DNA from 2 places in the Streptomyces sp. NPDC051561 genome. Region 1 is predicted to be linked to the other one. Evidence: riboswitches for the same ligand, from Rfam matches in the RefSeq annotation. Region 1 holds a riboswitch; the other holds the start of a gene.
What was found. A riboswitch is a leader RNA that binds a small molecule or an ion and turns the genes downstream of it on or off. The one in region 1 is predicted to bind glycine.

Region 1 (8,927 bases):
CCTGCGGCTCAACCCGGCCCCCACCCGGACCGCCCCGCTCCTCGGTCAGCCCGCCTGAAACCGCCGCTTCTCCCGTGCCCCGCTCCCGACCGCCGGGTGCGGGGCACGGCGCTGCCCGAACGGAACGCGCCGGATGCCCCGTACACGCAAGTCCCCGTCCGGACTAGCCCGCACGGGCCACCCCGAACCACCCGAAGAGAGGGGCCAGTTGGGCTGAACCGTCCGCACGGGTGACGCGTCCTCAACCAATAAGAAGTGCTGCCGTGAAATCCCTGCGGATCGACGCCCGTGGGGCAACACTGGAACCGAACCAACTGATACGGGGGGCGGCAATGAACACCGATTCAAGCCGCGAGAACAATTTCACCACCACCACGCAGCGAAAGAACCCATCCATGTGCCAGCACCAGCCACTCTGCCCGACCGCCGAATCCGCCGACCGGGAGGCCGCCCATCCGATGGCGCACCACCCGGAGCAGGGCTGGAGCCTGCTGTGCAACGGCGTCCTCCTCTTCGAGGACACCGGCGAGCTGCTGCCCAACGGGCAGATCATCGCGCCGCACCGCCCGCTGGTCGTGGTCACCGCTGCCTGAGGGCACTGCGCACGAACAGGCACCACCGCAGTACGTACGACGAGGGGCCGGCCCGGAGTTTCCACTCCGCACCGGCCCCGACGCATCTCAGCGTCCGCTCAACTGCTCAGCGCTGGAACGTCAGTTGTCGTACTCGTCCATCGGCGGGCACGAGCACACCAGGTTCCGGTCGCCGAACGCACCGTCGATCCGGCGCACCGGCGGCCAGTACTTGTCGGCCGCGGAAACCCCGGCCGGGAAGACGGCCTCCTCGCGGCTGTACGCGTGGTCCCACTCGCCACCGAGCGCGGCGGCGGTGTGCGGGGCGTTGCGCAGCGGGTTGTCCTCGGCGGGCCACTCGCCCCCAGCGACCTTCTCGATCTCGCCACGGATCGCGATCATCGTGTCGCAGAAACGGTCCAGCTCCGGGAGGTTCTCACTCTCGGTCGGCTCGATCATGAGTGTCCCGGCGACCGGGAAGGACATGGTCGGCGCGTGGAAGCCGTAGTCGATGAGCCGCTTGGCGATGTCGTCGACGCTCACACCGGTCGCCTTGGACAGCGGGCGCAGGTCGACGATGCACTCGTGCGCGACCAGGCCGCCTGGGCCGGTGTAGAGCACCGGGTAGTGCGGCTCCAGGCGCTTGGCGATGTAGTTCGCCGCGAGCACCGCGACCTGGGTGGCGCGCTTCAGGCCCTCGCCGCCCATGAGACGTACGTACGCCCACGAGATCGGCAGGATTCCGGCCGAACCCCACGGCGCCGCCGAGATCGGACCGACGCCCGTCTCCGGACCGGCCGACGGCTGGAGCGGGTGGTTCGGCAGGTACGGCGCCAGGTGCGCGCGCACACCGACAGGGCCGACGCCGGGGCCGCCGCCGCCGTGCGGGATGCAGAAGGTCTTGTGCAGGTTCAGGTGCGACACGTCGCCACCGAACTTGCCCGGCTTGGCGAGGCCGACCAGCGCGTTGAGGTTGGCGCCGTCGACGTACACCTGGCCGCCGGCCTCGTGCACGGTCGCGCAGATGTCGGCGACGTGCTCCTCGAAGACACCGTGCGTGGACGGGTAGGTGATCATCAGCACCGACAGCTCGTCGCGGTACTGCTCGATCTTGGCGCGCAGGTCCTCGACGTCGACCTCGCCGTCGTCGGCGGTCCTGACGACGACGACCTTCATGCCGGCCATCACGGCGCTCGCGGCGTTGGTGCCGTGCGCGGACGACGGAATCAGGCACACGGTGCGCTGCTCGTCGCCGTTGGCCCGGTGGTACGCCCGTACGGCGAGCAGTCCGGCAAGCTCGCCCTGCGAACCGGCGTTGGGCTGGATCGACACCGCGTCGTACCCGGTGACCTCGGCCAGCCGCTCCTCCAGCTCACGGATCAGCGTCAGATATCCGGCGGCCTGCTCGATGGGCGCGAAGGGGTGGATCTGCCCGAACTCGGGCCAGGTCACCGGCTCCATCTCGGTGGTCGCGTTCAGCTTCATGGTGCAGGAGCCGAGCGGGATCATGCCGCGGTCGAGCGCGTAGTCGCGGTCGGCCAGCTTGCGCAGGTAGCGCAGCATCGCGGTCTCGGAGCGGTGCTGGTGGAAGACCGGGTGGGTCAGGTACGCGTCGGTGCGCAGCAGCGCGTCGGGCAGCGCGTCCGTGGCCGTGGTGTCCAGCGCCGCGATGTCGCCCTCGACCCCGAAGGCAGCCCATACGGCCGTGACCTGTGCGCGGAGAGTGGTCTCGTCACAGGCGAAGGAGACGGTGTCGCCGTCGACAAGACGCAGGTTGACCCCGTTCTCACGGGCGGCGGCGACCACCTCGGCGGCCTTGCCGGGCACCTGTGCGGTCACGGTGTCGAAGAACGCGTCGTGCGCGATCCGGACGCCACCGGCCCGCAGCCCCTGGGCGAGGATCACCGCGTACCGGTGCGTCCGGCGGGCGATGCCCTTGAGTCCGTCCGGCCCGTGATAGACGGCGTACATTCCCGCCATCACGGCGAGCAGCACCTGCGCGGTACAGATGTTGCTGGTGGCCTTCTCACGGCGGATGTGCTGCTCACGCGTCTGCAGCGCCAGCCGGTACGCCTTGTTGCCGTCCGCGTCCACGGAGACACCCACGAGCCGTCCCGGCAGGCTGCGCGCGAACTTCTCGCGTACGGCCATGAATCCGGCGTGCGGACCGCCGAAGCCCATCGGTACACCGAACCGCTGCGTCGTGCCGACGGCGATGTCCGCACCCAGCTCGCCCGGTGAGGTCAGCAGCGTCAGCGCCAGCAGATCAGCGGCAACGGTGACGATGGCGCCGAGCTCGTGCGCCGCGTCGATCACCGGCTTGATGTCCCGCACCACACCCGAGGCACCGGGGTACTGCAACAGCACACCGAACACCCCGCGCTCGGCGACCTCGGCGGGAATCCCCTCCGCCAGGTCGGCGACGACGACCTCGACACCGGTCGGCTCGGCACGCGTCTCGATCACGGCGATGGTCTGCGGCAGCGTCTCGGCATCGATCAGGAAGACACCGCCCTTGACCTTGCCCACCCGGCGCGCGAGCGACATGGCCTCGGCGGCGGCGGTGCCCTCGTCGAGCAGCGAGGCTCCGGAGGTCGGCAGTCCGGTCAACTCGGCAACCATGGTCTGGAAGTTGAGCAGCGCCTCCAGCCGGCCCTGCGAGATCTCCGGCTGGTACGGCGTGTACGCCGTGTACCAGGCCGGGTTCTCCATCACATTGCGCAGAATGACCGGCGGGGTGAAGGTCCCGTAGTACCCGAGCCCGATCATCGGGGCGAGCACCTGGTTGCGGTCGGCCAGGGTACGCAGCTCGGCCAGGACCTCGGCCTCGGTCCGCGCGTCCGGCAGCCCGAGGGCGGCGGCGTTCTTGATGGCGTCCGGCACGGCAGCATCGGTCAGCTCGTCGAGCGACCCGTACCCCACCTGCGCCAGCATCTTCGCCTGCGCCTCGACATCGGGTCCGATGTGACGCTGCTCGAAGGGGATGCCACGCTCAAGCTCTTCGAGCGAAATACGGTTGGCGGTCATCTGCGGAAGGCCTCCTGGTCTGACACGACCTGCGAGGGGCACCACGGCACGGGCGCCCGGACGGCCTCCCCCTCTGTCATCTCAACCTGAGAGCTTCACCGGGGCGTCAAGATCATCAACGCCCCGACTTTCACCGTCGGTGAGGGCGGATAACGACCCGGCCTGCGCCGTGTCCGTACTCCACCCTGCTTTCCAGAGTGACCTCGTCCATGCGGTACAGGGGCCTGAGAGATTCCGGGGAGGAGTTGCTCCTTCGGCGCCTCCGACACATTCGTTCTCGGAGGACTCTCCCGCACGGGGTCAGCAGCCGTCGGCCAGCCTACCAGCGCACTACTGCCCTGTTCCCTCGAGTGGCCAGGCTCACGAATCTGCTCTTTCGTAGTGTTTTACGGGGTTCAAGCAGCAGTTGCGACCAGTTGGAGGGACCGTGCAGACCGACATCGATCCGCGCAGCCTGATCGGCCGCAAGGCACTAGACCGCAACGGCACCAAGATCGGAACGGTGGACGAGGTCTACCTGGACGACGCCACCGGCGTCCCGGAGTGGGCCGCCGTCCGTACCGGTCTCTTCTCCCGGGACGCATTCGTCCCCCTCGAACCCAGCTCCCTTGAGAACAACACCCTTCGCATCCCCTTCGAAAAGTCCCTCATCAAGGACGCCCCGGACTTCGGCGTGGGCCGCCACCTCTCCCCCGAGCAGGAACTCCAGCTCTACCGCCACTACGGCCTCCACGCCGCGCCCCCCGCCGCCCCCGACCGGAACTTCGGCACCCTCGCCGGCGAAGACAGCTAGCCCCGCCCCGGGGCCACCCCCGAACGACTCCGCCTCCGCAGTGGCGGGGCCGCAAGCAGTGGCATGCGCGCGCCTCGTCGACGGCGGCGGGACGGAACCGGCCCACGCACCCCGAGCCGGCGCCCGCCAAGGGCCGCCCAGCACCCCCGCCCCCCTACCGGCCCCCCGCCCCCTCCTCAGCCTTCCCCACCAACGGCAACGCCTCCCCCTTGGTCAATTCCGGGTCATCCACCCGGAACGTCCGCACCCGCCCCGGCCCCACCGACCCCGGCTCCTCGAACCGGACCGTCACCCGCCCCACCCCACTCCCCTGAACCCACCCCGCCCCGTACACCGCATGCCGCACGTCATGCCCCGCGTGCCACCGCACCTCGGTACCCGCCTCCACAGGGGCCGCAGCAAGCTCGCCGGCCCCAGCCCCTTCCCCGGCCGCCGCCGAGCCCGCGACCACCACTTCCGCGACCTCACCGGCCGCCCCCTCAGCACCTCCCGCCGCCGCCTCGGAGCCTCCAGCCACGGCACCGCTCGCCCCAGTCGCACCGTTCGCCCCTACGGCCTCGGCCGCCTCCGCGGCCCGCGCCGCCTGCGCGAAGAGGTCCTCCTGCGTGTAGTCCGCCAGCCCCGTCACGCCCACTCCCAGCAGCCGCACCCCACCCGTCGTATCCACCCCCTCCAGCAACCGCGCTGCTGCCTCCCGCACCACCTCGGGATCATCCGTCGGCCCCCGCAACGTCTCCGACCTGGTCAGCGTCGAGAAGTCGAACCGCCGCACCTTCAGCACCACGGTCCGCCCCGACCGGCCCGCCCCCCGCAGCCGCTCCACACACCTCACAGCCAGCCGCTCCACCTCCGCCCGCACCCGCACCCGGTCGTGCAGGTCCACGTCGAAGGTGTCCTCCACAGACACCGATTTCGCGTCCCGCTCGGCCACCACGGGCCGGTCGTCGAGCCCGAGCGCCATCCGGTGCAGCGAGGCCCCGTGCGCCTTACCCAGCAGCCGTACGAGCTCGTCCTCGCCCGCAGAGGCAAGGTGCGCCACCGTCGTCATCCCGGCCCGCCGCAGATGGTCCCCGGTGGCCGGACCGACCCCGGGCAGAATCCGTACCGACATCGGAGCGAGCAACTCCCGCTCCGCCCCCGGCTCCATCAGCACCAGCCCGTCCGGCTTGGCCTCCTCGGAAGCGATCTTGGCCAGCATCTTGGACCCCGCGAGCCCCACCGACCCGCTGAGCCCCGTGACCGCACGAATGTCCCGCCGCAGCTGCTCCCCCACCGCCCGCGCGGACTCCTCGTCCCGGGCCGCCCCGCCCGCCTCCAGATCCACGAACGCCTCGTCCAGGCTCAACGGCTCGACCAACGGCGACAACCGCGCCAGCAGCTCCATCACCTGTTCGCTCACCGCCCGGTACAGGGTGAACCGCGGCACCAGATAGGCCGCATTGGGCGCCAGCCTCCGCGCCTGCGCCATCGGCATCGCCGAGTGCACTCCGAAGCGCCTCGCCTCGTACGAAGCGGTGGACACCACCCCGCGCGGCCCCAGCCCGCCCACCACGACCGGCTTCCCGCGCAGGCTCGGCTTCGCCGCCTGTTCCGCGGCGGCGAAGAAGGCATCCATGTCCAGATGCAGGATGGTCGGCACACTTCTCACACCGACGATGCTGCCCTACGCCACTGACAATCGACCGAATCGCTCAGAGCCGGACCCCGAACCCGACCCGCGGCACCCGGCCGAATCCACCAGCCCGCAGCCCACAGCCCGCTCATTGCCTCAACCCGGCCCGATGCCTCCGGTCCGCCGGCGACTCAGCCCGCCCGGTTCCGCCGCCGCGCCAGCTCGTCCCCCGGATTGTTCCCGACCAGCGTCTCCCCGGTGTCGACCCGTTCACCGTGCAGCTGCGACAACGCCGTTTCGACGTCCCGCCACACCACGCCCACGGCGATGCCGAAGACCCCCTGTCCCCCCTGCAACAGCTTCACGACCTCGTCCGGCGACGTGCACTCGTAGACGGTGGCGCCGTCGCTCATGAGCGTCATCCGCTCCAGATCCTCGAACCCCCTGGCCCGCAGGTGCTGCACGGCGGCACGGATGTTCTGCAGCGCGACCCCGGTGTCCAGGAACCGCTTGACGATCTTGAGGACGACCACATCGCGAAAGCTGTAGAGCCGCTGCGTCCCGGAGCCGTAGGCCGGCCGCACACTCGGCTCGACCAGCCCGGTGCGCGCCCAGTAGTCCAGTTGCCGATAGGTGATGCCCGCAGCCGCACACGCGGTGGGCCCCCGGTAGCCGACGGTCTCGGCCGCTTCCGCGGCCCGCGCCGGAGCGACGGGGTGCTGACTTGCTGTGGGGTCGGCCGAACTGCCGAGCGGATACGGCCCGCCCGTCGCCGTACCGTCGCCGCTGATTCTCACGCCGACCTCCGTCCTTGACCTGCCCTGTCGACGGTAGGCAGTCGCCCGGGGTGCGTCAACGATCGCCACACTCGGCACGCCGAGTGATAATCACCCTGAGAGTGGTTTCCCGTGTCTCTCATCGGGGAAAGGCTACTCGAATGCGCTGAAAAACCGGGGCCTGCGCGTGCCGGTAACGCCCGGAAAACAACGCTGCCCGGCCGGGATTCCCGGCCGGGCAGCGCCACTCACTGACTGTTGGTACCGAAGTCCTCCGGCGAGATCTGATCGAGGAACTCGCGGAACTTCTCCACCTCGTCCTCCTGCTCGTCCGGAATCGCGATCCCGGCGTCGTCCAGCACCCCGTCACTGCCGTAGATCGGCGTCCCGGTGCGCAGCGCCAGCGCTATGGCGTCGGACGGCCGCGCGCTGACCTCCACTCCACTGGCGAAGACCAGCTCGGCGTAGAAGACCCCGTCCCGCAGGTCGGTGATCCGGACCTCGGTGAGCTCCTGCCCCACCGCTTCGAGCACGTCCTTGAACAGGTCGTGCGTCAGCGGCCTGGCAGGAGCCAGCCCCTGCTGTGCAAAGGCGATCGCTGTGGCCTCACCCGGTCCGATCCAGATGGGAAGGTACCGATCGCCTCCCACTTCACGCAGGAGCACGATCGGCTGGTTGTTGGGCATCTCCACCCTGACACCTACGACGTCGAGCTCGTTCACACAGCAACCCTAGGACGTGCCCGACCGGTTTGGGTAGTCGGGCTCCTGTTCGCTCCAAGTTCGGCTCAGTGAGAACCGGACCTCAGCGCTGTCTGTACCAGCGCGGCATGCAGTCGTACGGAGATCCCGGCAAGCTCCCTGGTGGTCGCCTCCGCATGCGCCCTGGTCTGCGGATTGCGGTGCCGACGCAGCGGCGCGACGACATTGCCGATCAACCCGGCCTCCCGGTCGGCGGCGGCCTTCATCGCCCGCAGGTGACGCGGTTCCAGGCCGAATCGCCCCAGATCCGCCACAAGTTTCGCCACGGTCACCGCCTCGGCGTCGTAACCACCGTCCGGCAGCTCCGCAATCAGCCCGTACGCCTCCCACTCGGCCAGATCGCCCTCCGACACCTCCGCGCCGGCCAGCAGCTCCTCCCGGCCGAGCCGGGTCGCGGTCGGCCCTTCCGCCGCCACCTCAGGAGCACCGTCGAGCAGCTCACGCGGTCCGCCGGGGGACGGCAGCTGGACCTGCTCGCCGCGCTCCAGAGCGTCCAGGTGCTCCTTGATGACCTTGAGCGGCAGATAGTGGTCGCGCTGCATGCGCAGCACCTGGGCGAGCCGTTCGACGTCCACCGGGCTGAACTTCCGGTACCCGGACGGCGTGCGTTGCGGCTCGACCAGCCCCTCCGCCTCCAAGAAGCGGATCTTGGAGATCGTTACTTCGGGAAATTCCTCACGCAGCAGGCTGAGTACAGAACCGATGCTCATCAGCCGGCTGCCGGCCGAGGCGGTGCCGCGCACGGCACCGCCCGTCTGGATTCTCAGCATGGACCTTCCCTGAAAGGATCAGACGCCCTGCTGGCTCGCGTAGAAGACCAGCCGGTACTTACCGATCTGCACCTCGTCGCCGTTCGACAGCAGGACCGCGTCGATGCGCTCCCGGTTGACGTACGTGCCATTGAGGCTGCCGACGTCGGAGACGGTGAATCCGCCGTCCGCACCCCGGCGGAACTCCACGTGCCGTCGCGAGACGGTCACGTCGTCGAGGAAGATGTCGCTCTGCGGGTGGCGGCCGGCCGTGGTCAGCTCACCGTCCAGCAGGAAGCGGCTCCCCGAGTTCGGCCCGCGGCGCACCACGAGGAGCGCCGCACCGTTGGGCAGAGCGTCGACCGCGGCCTGGGCCTCGGGCGACAGCGAGGGAAGAGCGGTCTGGCCGGTCTTCTCCGCCTCGTACGCCTCAAGTCCCGAGATCGAGATGGTCGAGGTCGTCTCCGACGGACGCTCGGCCGCGACTCCGCCCTTGAGCGGCGCACCACAGTTGGAACAGAAGCGGCTGGCCTCGGCATTGCGGTGCCCGCACCTCGTACAAACCGGCAAGGCCGACATGGACGGATCCTCCTGCCGCGGCTGCCCCGCGTGGTGGGCGCTGGTTGCGTACGGGTCG
Region 2 (8,927 bases), on a different contig from region 1:
GGCCCAGCACACTCACGATCAGCGGCGCGAAGATCGCCACCAGGATCAGCATGATCACGACCACGCCACCGGCCAGCGCGAGCTTGTCCCGCTTGAGTCTGGTCCAGGCGATCTGTCGCAGCGACCGCCCCTCGACCGACTTCTTCACAACATCGGCGGCGACGTCGGCGTCAGCGGCCTGATCCGCGTCGGACGATATGTCGTGCAATGGTGCCGTCATCGTGGTGGGGACCCCTCTCGGCCGACGGTGGTCGGCCCTTACCCGCCGCTGTGGCGGCTTGGAGCTTGTCGAACACAGGGCGAACGCCCCTTGATTCGGGGAGTCTTCAATGCGCGCCCGCCGCCCCGCCAGACCCCCCGGCCAAAGGATGCGCAACCGTGACGCTTTCTGCGGTGTTCCGGTATCCGGACGGGGCAGAACGAGGGTCGAACAGGGGGCAATTGGGCGCATCGCCCGGCAGTACTACCCAACTACCACCCAGGGCAGTCAAATTGGGACAGACCTCAACTTCGCCGTGCGGCGAAGGAGTTGGCGCGAGAAGGGGCGCGTACGAAACCGTACGCAAGCAGCCTCAAACGGGCGCCCTGTGGGGGTGTTTCAGTACGCCCGCGAGGGCGGGTAGCCGTACCCCGGAGCACCGGTCGGAGCCGGCGCGTGCGCGTCACGGGTGTAGAACGGGCGGGCATTGGCGCGCAGCCACATCCCGACCGGGTCGTGCTCGTCGGTCATCGCGACCGTGGACACCGGCAGCCCGTCCGGGACCACGCTGATGGACTGCTGCATCATCGCCCGCACCGCCTCGACCGACTGCCGCCCGGTGTCGTACAGGTCCAGACCGATGGCGAGGTACGGGGCGCCGAGCGCGGGTGTCACCCAGGCGCGGCTGAGTGCGCGGACGGCCGGGGTGTGATGGGCGTTCTGGGCCAGCCGGGCATAGAACTGCGGGATCTCCAGCGCGGGTTCGGAGATCCGCAGTGGTCCGGCGGGCATCCGGTCGAGACCGGTGGCGACGCGCCTGAGGTCGAGCCAGGGGATGCCGAGGCCGCCGCCGGGTGCGTGCGGGTTGAGCCAGATGCCCCAGCGGTCGGGGTAGAGGGCGCGGGCCAGGTCCTGGCCGGTGGCGACCTCGTACGCCCGGTTCCAGCCGCTCGCGGCCAGCTCCTGGGCGGAGGTCACGCAGGGGGCGTAACCGAAGCCCTCGACCTCCATGTTCCCGTACTGGGCGTCGGGGGATCCGGCGGTGCCGTGCCAGAGCAGCATCCACAGCTTGCCGTCGACGAGGGCGTGCAGCAGCGCCTCGTACGCGTCGTACCGCCCCGGGGTCACCTGGCGCAGCATGTGCTCGACCTGTCCGGCCGCCGCGGTGCCTGACGCGCTCACCCTGGGTCCCGCCCCTCTTCGATCCACCATGTCGACCAGACCACCCCCGTGTGGCGAGGTCATCAAACCAGCTTAAGCGGCACTACTGACACCGAGTCGGGTTCGGTTTCGAAGTCTTCGCCGGTCTTCGCCGGTCTTCGCCGGTCTTCGCCGGTCTCCGTCCCCGCGCGGGCTCCTCGGCCCCAGGCTCTCAGTGTTCCCTCCGGTAGAACGGCCGCACACGCTCCAGCATCCACTCGGCCACCGGGTCCTGTGCCATGTCGAGCAGCAGCAGGTGCACCGGCCACCGCACCGGTTCGCGTCCGAGCGCCCGGCCGAGCGCGTCCATCGGCGCGTTGCGGTCCGCGCCCTCCCACGACGACACCTGCACGCCGATGAACAGCTCGTCCGGCCCGCCCTCGACGCTGGCGAGCGCCCGCCTGGCGGTGACCACGGTGCCGCTCTGCTGGAACTCCCCCGCGGCCGCGGCCAGGAAGTCGACCGGCTCGTCCTGCCAGTCCGGCTCGAAGAGCCGCACCCGGCCGCCGGTCGCGGGCCCGTCCAGCGGAGTGTGTCCCGCCTTGCACAGCACGGCCACGGCGGGCGGCGGCAGGGGTACGACGACGGCGGCGCCGGGGTTCACCACGATGCCCAGCTGCGGGGGCAGCCCCCGGGCGAACTCCACGGCGGGGGCCACCGCGAAGGACATGGCGCCCGCACCCCGCCGGAACTGTTGCTCGGAGCTGAACACGGGGACGTACGCCTGGCCGTCGATCTCCGTGGTGGGCAGGTCGAGGGGGCCGCTGTCCGGGCCGCCGCCGTTGGGCAGCGGGATCCACAGAGGGCTGCGGCCGAGCACCTCGACGATGCGCCCGCCGGCGGAGGTGCTGCCGAGGGAGGCGATCAGTACCTCTTCGAGTTCATTGGCGGGTCCGCCGCCGCCCGGGCCGTCCGGCCCCTGTCCGCCGTACTGCCCCGTCGTCTCCGGAAAATCCACGGACCGTCCCCTTCGTGCTGCCGCGTCGTGCCTGCCGCGTCGTGCCTGCCACTCCCCGTCCTGCGCGACCGACCATAGCGCCGGGCCGGTCCCCGCACGGCAGGTGCACTCCACGGTCACTTTCCGCAGTCGCCGCACCGCGGAGCGTGCCTCTCGGCATCACGCCGCCGAAGGCCGCCCCCGTACCGTGCCGTCCCCCTGCCCTCACTCCACCTCGAACCCGATCTCGCGCAGCACCCCCGCCGCCTCCCGGTCCAGCAGCACCGCCGAGGCGCACCCGGCCGGCAGTCGCTCGCCCTCCGCGTCCCGCACCAGCGCCCCGACCGCCCGCCGGTGCCGGGCGAAGGCGTAGCCGGAGACTCCGCGTCCGCGCTCCCGCTGACCGTCCCTGGCCACCTCGGGCGTCACGTCGAGCAGCACCAGCCGCAGCCCGCGCCCCCGGCGCCGCGCCTCACGCGCCAGCCACCGCCGCACCCACGTCTGCGTACCGCAGTCGTGCACCACCACGCTCGCGCCGGAGCGCAGTGCCCGGCGCAGCCCCGCGTAGTGGGCGATCCGCACCAGCGGCCGGTAGAGGGCGTACGGCAGCCAGGCCGGCGTACCGCCGTCCCAGCGCTCGCGGACGTCCTGGGAGTCGATGGTCCGCACACCCGTGGTCGTACGCCTGATCAGGGTGCTCTTGCCGCTGCCCGGCAGTCCGGACACCACCACCACGTCCCCGGCCGCAAACATCAGCCGCCGTGGACTGCGCCCGGCCCGCTCCCGCAGATCGCGCACGACCGGCACCGGCACGGGCCTCACCGCTCTCACGCCCGCCTTCGGCCCGACCGAGCCCGCCACGCCTGCCGCGCTCACCGCGCCCGTCGCGCCTGCCGTGGCAACACCGCTGGATTGCTGCAACGCCCTCACCCCTCCCCCTGCTGGGTACGACTTCACCCTTGCCCAAGAAGTGTAAAGAAAAGGTAATGCGGGACAAGCGATTTGCCGACCGAGGGGGGCGTGCAATGATGTGCCCGCCGGGCAGCCCCCGTGCACCCTCAACTTCACAACGGCCGCATGAATCCGCGCGGGAGAGTTCCTGGCAGCACTGCCGGGGACGCCGAAGGAGCAAGCTCCTCCCTTGAATCTCTCAGGCCCCGTACCGCGCGGGCGAGGCAGATCTGAAAAGCGGGGTGCCCCGGGCACCCCCACCCAAGGTGCAAGCCGGCCGCACACGTTGCGGCGGCGAACCTCTCAGGTTCCGATGACAGATGGGGAGGACAGTCCTCGTCGTCATGCCCGCGCATGTGTCAGTGCCTGTCTGCACATGTCTGCTGCCTTGGGAGCCGTTTCATGAGCACCACCCGCCACACCGCCCTCGATGCCCTGCATCGCTCGCTCGGCGCGACCATGACCGACTTCGCGGGCTGGGACATGCCCCTGCGCTACGGCTCGGAGCGCGACGAGCACAACGCGGTACGCACCCGGGCGGGCCTCTTCGACCTCTCCCACATGGGCGAGATCACGGTGACCGGCCCGCAGGCCGTCGATCTCCTGAACTTCGCCCTGGTCGGCAACATCAGCACCGTCGGCGTCGGCCGCGCCCGGTACACGATGATCTGCCAGGAGGACGGCGGCATCGTCGACGACCTCATCGTCTACCGCCTCGCCGAGAGCGCGACCGCGCCGTCCACATACATGGTCGTCGCCAACGCCGGCAACGCCCAGATCGTGCTGGACGCCCTCGTCGCCCGCGCCGCCGGCTTCGACGCCGAGGTCCGCGACGACCGCGACGCGTACGCCCTGATCGCCGTCCAGGGCCCCGAGTCCCCCGGCATCCTGAAGTCCGTCACGGACGCCGACCTGGACGGGCTGAAGTACTACGCCGGTCTGCCCGGCACCGTCGCCGGTGTCCCGGCCCTGATCGCCCGTACCGGCTACACCGGCGAGGACGGCTTCGAGCTGTTCGTCGAGCCGCAGCACGCCGAGAAGATCTGGCAGGCGCTGACCGAGGCGGGCGCGGGCGCCGGACTGATCCCCTGTGGCCTGTCCTGCCGCGACACCCTCCGCCTGGAGGCGGGGATGCCGCTGTACGGCAACGAGCTGACCACCTCCCTCACCCCCTTCGACGCCGGTCTGGGCCGGGTCGTGAAGTTCGAGAAGGACGGCGACTTCGTCGGGCGTACGTCGCTCCTGGCGGCCGCCGAGCGCGCCGAGACCGCACCCCCGCGCAAGCTCGTCGGGCTGATCGCCGAGGGCCGCCGGGTCCCGCGCTCCGGCTACCCGGTCGTCGCGAACGGCCAGGTCATCGGCGAGGTCACCTCCGGGGCCCCGTCCCCCACCCTCGGCAAGCCGATCGCCATGGCCTACGTCGACGCCGCCTTCGCCGCGCCCGGCACCGAGGGCGTCGCGGTGGACATCCGGGGCAGCCACGAGCCGTACGAGGTCGTGGCGCTGCCGTTCTACAAGCGCCAGAAGTAACGTCGCTGCGGGCGGCCGGATCGACGTACCCCCGGCCACCCGACGTGACGTACGCCGCCCGCGCCATCTGACGGATACGTCCCGCTTCGCGATGTACGCCCGTCTCATTCCGCAAGACCCTGTTCCTCAGCACTCCCCCGCATCCAGGAGAATTCAGCCATGAGCAACCCCCAGCAGCTGCGTTACAGCAAGGAGCACGAGTGGCTCGCGACGTCCGAGGACGTGGCGACGGTCGGCATCACGGAGTTCGCGGCCAACGCGCTCGGTGACGTCGTCTTCGCTCAGCTCCCTGAGGTCGGCGACACGGTGACCGCGGGCGAGACCTGTGGCGAGCTGGAGTCGACCAAGTCCGTCAGCGACCTGTACTCCCCGGTGACCGGCGAGGTCGTCGAGGCCAACCAGGACGTCGTGGACGACCCGTCGCTGGTGAACTCCGCCCCGTTCGAGGGTGGCTGGCTGTTCAAGGTACGCGTCACGGAGGAGCCGGCCGACCTGCTCTCCGCCGACGAGTACTCCGCGCTCTCCGGCAACTGAGCTACCAAGAACCCCTAGGGACTCGCCTGATGTCGCTTCTCAACTCCTCCCTCCACGAGCTGGACCCGGACGTCGCCGCCGCCGTCGACGCCGAGCTCCACCGCCAGCAGTCCACCCTCGAAATGATCGCCTCGGAGAACTTCGCTCCGGTCGCGGTCATGGAGGCCCAGGGCTCGGTCCTCACCAACAAGTACGCCGAGGGCTACCCGGGCCGCCGCTACTACGGCGGCTGCGAGCACGTCGACGTGGTCGAGCAGATCGCGATCGACCGCATCAAGGCGCTGTTCGGCGCCGAGCACGCGAACGTCCAGCCGCACTCCGGTGCGCAGGCCAACGCCGCCGCGATGCACGCCCTGATCAAGCCGGGCGACACGATCATGGGCCTGAACCTGGCCCACGGCGGTCACCTGACCCACGGCATGAAGATCAACTTCTCGGGCCGTCTCTACAACGTGGTCCCGTACCACGTGGACGAGAGTGGCGAGGTCGACATGGACGAGGTCGCCCGCCTCGCCAAGGAGTCCCAGCCGAAGCTGATCGTGGCCGGCTGGTCGGCGTACCCGCGCCAGCTGGACTTCGCGAAGTTCCGCGAGATCGCGGACGAGGTCGGCGCGTACCTGATGGTCGACATGGCGCACTTCGCGGGCCTGGTCGCCGCCGGGCTGCACCCCAACCCGGTGCCGCACGCCCACGTGGTCACCACCACCACCCACAAGACCCTCGGCGGCCCGCGCGGCGGCGTGATCCTCTCCACCGCCGAGCTGGCCAAGAAGATCAACTCCGCGGTCTTCCCCGGTCAGCAGGGTGGCCCGCTGGAGCACGTGATCGCGGCCAAGGCGGTCTCCTTCAAGGTCGCGGCCTCCCCGGAGTTCAAGGAGCGCCAGCAGCGCACCCTGGACGGCGCCCGCATCCTGGCCGACCGCCTGGTCCAGCCGGACGCCACCGAGCACGGCATCTCCGTCCTGACCGGCGGCACCGACGTGCACCTGGTCCTGGTCGACCTGCGCAACTCGGAGCTGGACGGCCAGCAGGCCGAGGACCGCCTCCACGAGGTCGGCATCACGGTCAACCGCAACGCCATCCCGAACGACCCCCGCCCCCCGATGGTCACCTCGGGCCTGCGCATCGGTACCCCCGCCCTTGCCACCCGCGGCTTCCTGGCGGAGGACTTCACCGAGGTCGCCGACATCATCGCGGAGGCCCTCAAGCCCTCGTACGACGTCAAGGCGCTCTCGGCCCGCGTGACGGCGCTCGCCGACAAGCACCCGCTTTACCCTGGACTGAAGTAGTTCCGTACGCTTCATCTGGATGTAGAAGTCCATCCATAAGCAAAAAACGGGGCACCGCGCACACTGGTACCAGTGAGTGCGGTGCCCCGCCCCTTGCACCCCCGCACACCCGTGCCTCCGCACCACCGCACTGCTGTCCCCCCGACGGACAACGGCGTCCGCCACCCTTCTGAGGAGTTTCGCTGTGGCCATCTCGGTCTTCGACCTGTTCTCGATCGGCATAGGCCCGTCCAGCTCCCACACGGTCGGCCCCATGCGGGCCGCCCGGATGTTCGTGGGACGCCTGAAGAAGGACGGTCTGCTCGCCCAGACCACCTCCGTCCGGGCCGAACTCTTCGGCTCGCTCGGCGCGACCGGCCACGGCCACGGCACCCCCAAGGCCGTCCTGCTCGGCCTGGAGGGCCACTCCCCGCGCTCCGTCAACGTCGAGACCGCCGACGCCGAGGTCGACCGCATCCGCGCCACCGGCAAGCTGCGCCTGCTCTCCACCGAGATCGGCTCGGCTCACGAGATCGACTTCGACGAGCCGAACGAGCTGATCCTCCACCGCCGCCGCTCGCTGCCCTACCACGCGAACGGAATGACCCTCTTCGCGTACGACGCCCAGGGCGCCCCGCTCCTCGAAAAGACCTACTACTCGGTCGGCGGCGGCTTCGTCGTCGACGAGGACGCGGTCGCGGGCGACAACCCGATCGTCCCCGACGACACGGTCCTCAAGCACCCCTTCCGCACCGGCGACGAACTCCTGCGCCTCGCCCGCGAGACCGGCCTCTCCATCTCCTCCCTGATGCTGGAGAACGAGAAGTCCTGGCGCACCGAGGAAGAGATCCGCGAGGGCCTCCTCGAAATCTGGCGCGTCATGCAGGCCTGCGTCTCACGCGGCATCTCCCGCGAGGGCATCCTCCCCGGCGGCCTCAAGGTACGCCGCCGCGCCGCCCACACGGCCCGCCAGCTGCGCGCCGACGGCGACCCCAAGACGCACGCCATGGAGTGGACCACCCTCTACGCGATGGCCGTCAACGAGGAGAACGCCGCAGGCGGCCGCGTCGTCACCGCCCCCACCAACGGCGCCGCCGGCATCATCCCCGCCGTCCTGCACTTCTACATGAACTTCGTCCCGAACGCCGACGAGGACGGTGTCGTCCGCTTCCTCCTCGCCGCCGGCGCCATCGGCATGCTCTTCAAGGAGAACGCCTCCATCTCCGGCGCCGAGGTCGGCTGCCAGGGCGAGGTCGGCTCCGCCTGCTCCATGGCCGCCGGCGCCCTCGCCGAGGTCCTCGGCGGCTCCCCCGAACAGGTCGAGAACGCCGCCGAAATCGGCATGGAACACAACCTCGGCCTCACCTGCGACCCCGTCGGCGGCCTCGTCCAGATCCCCTGCATCGAACGCAACGGCATGGCCGCCGTCAAGGCCATCACCGCCGCCAAGATGGCAATGCGCGGCGACGGCTCCCACAAGGTCTCCCTCGACAAGGTCATCAAGACCATGAAGGAAACCGGCGCCGACATGAAGGTCAAATACAAGGAAACGGCCCGGGGCGGCCTGGCGGTCAACGTCATCGAGTGCTGACGCCGCACTTCTGAACGGGTGCTTCATGTCTTTCAGCTCTGTCACGGCCTTTCCCGCCCACACGACGAAAAGCCCCTGGAAAGTCCCTCTGACAGAACTGAAAGCCCCTGGATCCCCCGCCCTCACCTGTCGGCCCACCCACCCCGCTCCACGGTCACGCCAGCCACCCGCACCTCAAGTTCCCCCCGTATCTCGAAGGCGTCCGGACAGGAACCTCGGCGAGCATGGTGAGCAGCAGTTCCACCCCACATGGTGAACGAAAGGGTCCATTTGCGCTGAATGCCAGTTTCGGTGAAAGCAAGTAAAACCCTTCACCTCAGGCTGTAATCACGCAGTTCAGCCACTGTGATCCCCGCGCATGCGGGGGTGGTCCCGCCGGAGGCATCCTCCGGGACGCCGGCGCCGAGTGGTCCCCGCGCAAGCGGGGATGGTCCCTGGCGCGACTCCTCACACGTGGCTCATGGACCGAGAGGTCCCTCGGACAAGTGGAGCGAGTGCAACGAGACAGCTGGACGTACTACCGCAAGCTGTAGTCGCCGAAGTAGCCGCCCGTCGGCGTGGGCGAACTCCGGGTGGTGGTCGGCGAAGCAGGCCCCGGAGCGCTCGGGCGCCTCGGCGTACGAGTCCGACTTGCGGCCCCGGCGGTGGAAGGTGAGGCCGCTGGGGCGCTGTCCGCGCTCCATCCAGGGCAGCCACGGGGCATCCGGGTCCATGGCG

Region 2: another riboswitch for glycine. It lies ahead of gcvT (glycine cleavage system aminomethyltransferase GcvT); the one in region 1 lies ahead of gcvP (aminomethyl-transferring glycine dehydrogenase).

The regions. Positions count from the first base shown of each region.
Region 1 covers NZ_JBITDM010000007.1:356,135-365,061, forward strand. The annotation lists gene ACIA73_RS19320 (hypothetical protein) at 1-58, shown strand, start outside; gene ACIA73_RS19325 (DUF5999 family protein) at 396-593, shown strand; gene gcvP (aminomethyl-transferring glycine dehydrogenase) at 714-3,599, opposite strand; glycine riboswitch at 3,802-3,902, opposite strand; gene ACIA73_RS19335 (PRC-barrel domain-containing protein) at 4,027-4,392, shown strand; gene ACIA73_RS19340 (DNA polymerase IV) at 4,547-6,040, opposite strand; gene ACIA73_RS19345 (MerR family transcriptional regulator) at 6,196-6,801, opposite strand; gene ACIA73_RS19350 (bifunctional nuclease family protein) at 7,029-7,502, opposite strand; gene ACIA73_RS19355 (MerR family transcriptional regulator) at 7,568-8,311, opposite strand; gene ACIA73_RS19360 (FHA domain-containing protein) at 8,330-8,927, opposite strand, start outside.
Region 2 covers NZ_JBITDM010000009.1:5,953-14,879, reverse strand. The annotation lists gene ACIA73_RS21015 (ABC transporter permease) at 1-220, opposite strand, end outside; gene ACIA73_RS21010 (enhanced serine sensitivity protein SseB C-terminal domain-containing protein) at 599-1,381, opposite strand; gene ACIA73_RS21005 (enhanced serine sensitivity protein SseB) at 1,572-2,357, opposite strand; gene ACIA73_RS21000 (AAA family ATPase) at 2,562-3,266, opposite strand; glycine riboswitch at 3,415-3,511, shown strand; gene gcvT (glycine cleavage system aminomethyltransferase GcvT) at 3,690-4,817, shown strand; gene gcvH (glycine cleavage system protein GcvH) at 4,977-5,351, shown strand; gene glyA (serine hydroxymethyltransferase) at 5,381-6,640, shown strand; gene ACIA73_RS20980 (L-serine ammonia-lyase) at 6,825-8,210, shown strand; partial or broken gene ACIA73_RS20975 (DUF1838 family protein) at 8,669-8,927, opposite strand, start outside.